2 regions of the Weizmannia sp. FSL W8-1119 genome follow, and region 1 is predicted to be linked to the other one. Evidence: a T-box and tRNA genes for the amino acid it is inferred to sense, from the RefSeq annotation. Region 1 holds a T-box; the other holds one or more tRNA genes.
What was found. The T-box of region 1 lies ahead of leuS (leucine--tRNA ligase). A T-box ahead of a tRNA ligase gene usually reads a tRNA of that ligase, here a tRNA-Leu.
Positions count from the first base shown of each region.

Region 2: it encodes a tRNA-Leu, which carries the amino acid that the T-box ahead of leuS (leucine--tRNA ligase) is inferred to sense. The anticodon was not compared.

Region 1 covers NZ_JBBOZL010000001.1:2,081,644-2,084,094, reverse strand. The annotation lists gene NSQ19_RS10220 (MDR family MFS transporter) at 103-1,290, shown strand; T-box leader at 1,345-1,551, shown strand; gene leuS (leucine--tRNA ligase) at 1,621-2,451, shown strand, end outside.
Region 2 covers NZ_JBBOZL010000001.1:72,377-74,827, reverse strand. The annotation lists rRNA gene NSQ19_RS00385 (16S ribosomal RNA) at 1-958, opposite strand, end outside; tRNA gene NSQ19_RS00380 (tRNA-Ala) at 1,078-1,153, opposite strand; tRNA gene NSQ19_RS00375 (tRNA-Pro) at 1,163-1,239, opposite strand; tRNA gene NSQ19_RS00370 (tRNA-Arg) at 1,244-1,320, opposite strand; tRNA gene NSQ19_RS00365 (tRNA-Leu) at 1,331-1,419, opposite strand; tRNA gene NSQ19_RS00360 (tRNA-Gly) at 1,432-1,506, opposite strand; tRNA gene NSQ19_RS00355 (tRNA-Lys) at 1,580-1,652, opposite strand; tRNA gene NSQ19_RS00350 (tRNA-Val) at 1,660-1,735, opposite strand; rRNA gene rrf (5S ribosomal RNA) at 1,744-1,859, opposite strand; rRNA gene NSQ19_RS00340 (23S ribosomal RNA) at 2,234-2,451, opposite strand, start outside.

The DNA of each region.
Region 1 (2,451 bases):
GGGAATTGCCATAATATTTATATTTTGCAAGAATGCTTGTAACTGCCGGGAAAAATCCCTACAATTTCCTTTGACCGATTCATTAGCAGGGGGGCATTCATTTTGCCAAAAACTGTGTGGCTGCTCGTCATTGGCATGGCTGTCAATATGACTGGCGCTTCTTTTTTGTGGCCGTTAAATTCAATCTATATTCACGATCATCTCGGCAAATCGCTGTTTATCGCCGGGCTCGTGCTCATGCTGAATCATTTTACAAGCGTCATCGGCAGTCTTTTGGGCGGCTATTTGCATGATAAAATCGGGGGTTATCGTTCCGTGCTGCTTGGCGGCCTGATTTCCGCCGTTGCGCTTGCCGGCTTGACATGGAACCACGCTTGGCCGGATTATGTATTTTTCCTCGGCGCAATCGGGCTCGGTTCCGGCATGATCGGCCCGGCGATCCTTGCAATGGTGGGCGCGGCTTGGAAAGGCGGAGGGAGAAAAGCGTTCAATGCCATCTATGTCGCCAACAACATCGGGGTTGCACTCGGTGCCGCGCTGGGAGGTGTGATTGCCTCTTATTCCATTGACCTTATTTTTGCAGCGAATCTTGCACTTTTTCTCGTTTTTATGGCGATTGCCATCTTCGGCTACCGGAATATTGCCGAAAAACATGCTGGGTATGCGGGAGCAGCCGCTGTTTCTGCCAAAAGTGCAGGAAGGGCGCAAGTGGCATCCCTCATCATATTATGCTTTGCTTATTTCCTGGCATGGACGGCGTACACGCAATGGACGGCTACGATTTCCACTTATACGCAGACGCTTCATATATCGCTGAACAAGTACAGCTTTCTTTGGACATTGAACGGCGCGATCATCGTGCTCGGCCAGCCGCTCCTTTTGCCGTTTTTAAAGCGGTTCTTGCCGGAAGTCAAACAGCAAATTGTTGCTGGGACGGCCATTTTTATGCTGTCATTCGCTGTCGTTGCCTTTGCCGGGCATTTTCCCGGTTTTGCAGTGGCAATGGGCATTTTAACGGTCGGGGAAATGCTTGTCTGGCCGGCTGTGCCCGCAGTTGCCAATACGCTTTCGCCGAAAGGGCGGGAAGGGTTTTACCAGGGCATCATTAACAGTGTCGCAACATGCGGCAGAATGATTGGCCCTGTTGTAGGCGGGTTTGTCGCAGATGCATTCGGCATGAAGGCATTGTTCGGATTGCTCATTTTCTTTCTCGCCGTTTCCCTTTTACTGGCCTTGTTGTATGACCGCCCGCTCGCAAAAAAACCGTATTCTGAGGTGGCAGGAAAATAATGTTGAAACCGGGAATGAATTTCTGTAAAATAGGTTATAAATTGAATAAACGATAGAAGAACGTTGACAAGGAGCAGTAACGGCGGCACTGAAACAAGAGAATTGGCGGGAGGTGCAAGCCAATCAGGGAACCCCGTGAACTCGCCTTTGAGTTGCAAATATGAACCCGTTTTAGTATTTGCCGTATTCCGCGTTAAGGACTTAAAGTGAGTGCTTGCACTAATTTGGGTGGTACCGCGGGAGAACCCTCTCGTCCCTTTTTCCTGGGATGGGAGGTTTTTTGTGTTGCTTTGTTGTCAATGTCGATACATAAAAAAGGAGGAGTCTGTCATGAGTTTTGACCACCGGAAAATCGAAAAGAAATGGCAGCATTACTGGGAAGAATATCAAACGTTCCGTGCCGGTGAAGACGAAAATAAACCAAAATTTTACTGCCTGGATATGTTTCCGTACCCGTCGGGGGCGGGCCTCCACGTCGGACACCCGGAAGGATATACGGCGACCGACATCATCTCGCGGGCGAAACGGATGCAAGGGTATAATGTGCTCCATCCGATGGGCTGGGATGCATTCGGGCTTCCGGCTGAGCAGTATGCGATTGATACCGGCAATGATCCGGCTGCTTTCACGATTCAAAATATCCATACATTCCGCCGCCAGATCAAAGCGCTCGGGTTTTCCTATGATTGGGACAGGGAAATCAACACATCTGATCCGGAATATTATAAATGGACGCAGTGGATTTTTCTGCAGCTGTGGAAAAACGGGCTTGCTTATATTGATGAAGTGCCGGTCAACTGGTGCCCTGCGCTCGGAACCGTGCTTGCAAACGAAGAAGTCATTGACGGCAAGAGCGAACGCGGCGGGCATCCGGTCATCCGCAAACCGATGCGCCAGTGGATGCTGAAAATTACCGCCTACGCGGACCGCCTTCTTGAAGACCTCGAGGAACTGGACTGGCCGGAAAGCATTAAGGATATGCAGCGCAACTGGATCGGCCGTTCGGAAGGGGCGGAAGTGACATTCCAGGTTGAAGGCACAAATGAAACGTTCACCGTCTTCACGACCCGCCCGGATACGCTGTTCGGGGCGACCTACGCCGTGCTTGCGCCGGAACACCCGCTTGTGGATAAAATTAAAACGAAAGAGCAGGCCGAAGCG
Region 2 (2,451 bases), 2.0 Mb from region 1:
GCTCCACCGCTTGTGCGGGCCCCCGTCAATTCCTTTGAGTTTCAGCCTTGCGGCCGTACTCCCCAGGCGGAGTGCTTAATGCGTTAGCTGCAGCACTAAAGGGCGGAAACCCTCTAACACTTAGCACTCATCGTTTACGGCGTGGACTACCAGGGTATCTAATCCTGTTTGCTCCCCACGCTTTCGCGCCTCAGCGTCAGTTACAGACCAGAGAGCCGCCTTCGCCACTGGTGTTCCTCCACATCTCTACGCATTTCACCGCTACACGTGGAATTCCACTCTCCTCTTCTGCACTCAAGCCTCCCAGTTTCCAATGACCGCTTGCGGTTGAGCCGCAAGATTTCACATCAGACTTAAGAAGCCGCCTGCGCGCGCTTTACGCCCAATAATTCCGGACAACGCTTGCCACCTACGTATTACCGCGGCTGCTGGCACGTAGTTAGCCGTGGCTTTCTGGCCGGGTACCGTCAAGGCGCCGCCCTGTTCGAACGGCACTTGTTCTTCCCCGGCAACAGAGTTTTACGACCCGAAGGCCTTCTTCACTCACGCGGCGTTGCTCCGTCAGACTTTCGTCCATTGCGGAAGATTCCCTACTGCTGCCTCCCGTAGGAGTTTGGGCCGTGTCTCAGTCCCAATGTGGCCGATCACCCTCTCAGGTCGGCTACGCATCGTTGCCTTGGTGGGCCATTACCCCGCCAACTAGCTAATGCGCCGCGGGCCCATCTGTAAGTGGCAGCCGAAGCCGCCTTTCCTTTTTCCTCCATGCGGAGGAAAAAACTATCCGGTATTAGCCCCGGTTTCCCGGCGTTATCCCAGTCTTACAGGCAGGTTGCCCACGTGTTACTCACCCGTCCGCCGCTAACCTTTTAAAAGCAAGCTTTTAAAAGGTCCGCACGACTTGCATGTATTAGGCACGCCGCCAGCGTTCGTCCTGAGCCAGGATCAAACTCTCAGTAAAGATGTTTGATAAAAGCTCAAAAAGAATTTGACGTTTCGTTTTGTCCAGTTTTCAAGGAACAATCTCAAACAGCAACTTTTAAATTATAGCACCTATTTATTTAAAAGTCAATGCTTCTTTGGTGGAGCCTAGCGGGATCGAACCGCTGACCTCCTGCGTGCAAAGCAGGCGCTCTCCCAGCTGAGCTAAGGCCCCGAATTTGAATGGTCGGGAAGACAGGATTCGAACCTGCGACCCCATGGTCCCAAACCATGTGCTCTACCAAGCTGAGCTACTTCCCGTATATGGCGCGCCCAAGAGGAGTCGAACCCCTAACCTTTTGATCCGTAGTCAAACGCTCTATCCAATTGAGCTATGGGCGCATACATTGAATGGTGCCGAGGACCGGAGTCGAACCGGTACGGTAGTCACCTACCGCAGGATTTTAAGTCCTGTGCGTCTGCCAATTCCGCCACCCCGGCAAGAGAAAAAAATGGAGCGGAAGACGGGATTCGAACCCGCGACCCCCACCTTGGCAAGGTGATGTTCTACCACTGAACTACTTCCGCAAAAGATGCAGATAACAAAGAATTTCAGGGCGACTTTGAACAGGCTGAAATTCTTATCTCCTGCTAAATATGATGAGCCATGCAGGATTCGAACCTGCGACCCTCTGATTAAAAGTCAGATGCTCTACCAACTGAGCTAATGGCTCATATTTATGGTGGAGGATGACGGGATCGAACCGCCGACCCTCTGCTTGTAAGGCAGACGCTCTCCCAGCTGAGCTAATCCTCCGTATTATGGCCCGGCAACGTCCTACTCTCGCAGGGGGAAACCCCCAACTACCATCGGCGCTGGAAAGCTTAACTTCCGAGTTCGGGATGTATTCGGGTGTGACCTTTCCGCCATCATCACCGGACCTGTATTTTATTTTGGGATGTGTTCCCTGAAAACCAGATGGGAGAAAAAACTGTAAACGGAGAATAGCTTTGGTTTCTAACTTTGAAAATTGTCTAGCTCCAGCGCCTATCGGCTAGCGTATTTCTGCGCTTTCTCCCTACGATAAGCGGGCATCGGCTCGCCTTTAGGGGCTCGCCGTGTTTCCTTTATCTCAGTCGAAAGCTCCGAAATCCGTACGCCGATGACCAAGGCGCTTCCGCTTTTCTATTGTCCAGCTCCGGTGCCTAGCCCCTCAAGGTCGAATAACCTGCCCGCCACGGAGCCAAAAGACGGCTCCATGCCGGTCAGAACATTCGCTTGTCGGGGCTAAACAAGGCACCTTCGCTTTTCTATTTGGTTAAGTCCTCGATCGATTAGTATCCGTCAGCTGCACGCGTCACCGCGCTTCCACCCCGGACCTATCAACCTGATCATCTTTCAGGGATCTTACCAGTTAAACTGTGGGAAATCTCATCTTGAGGGGGGCTTCATGCTTAGATGCTTTCAGCACTTATCCCTTCCGCACATAGCTACCCAGCGATGCCTTTGGCAAGACAACTGGTACACCAGCG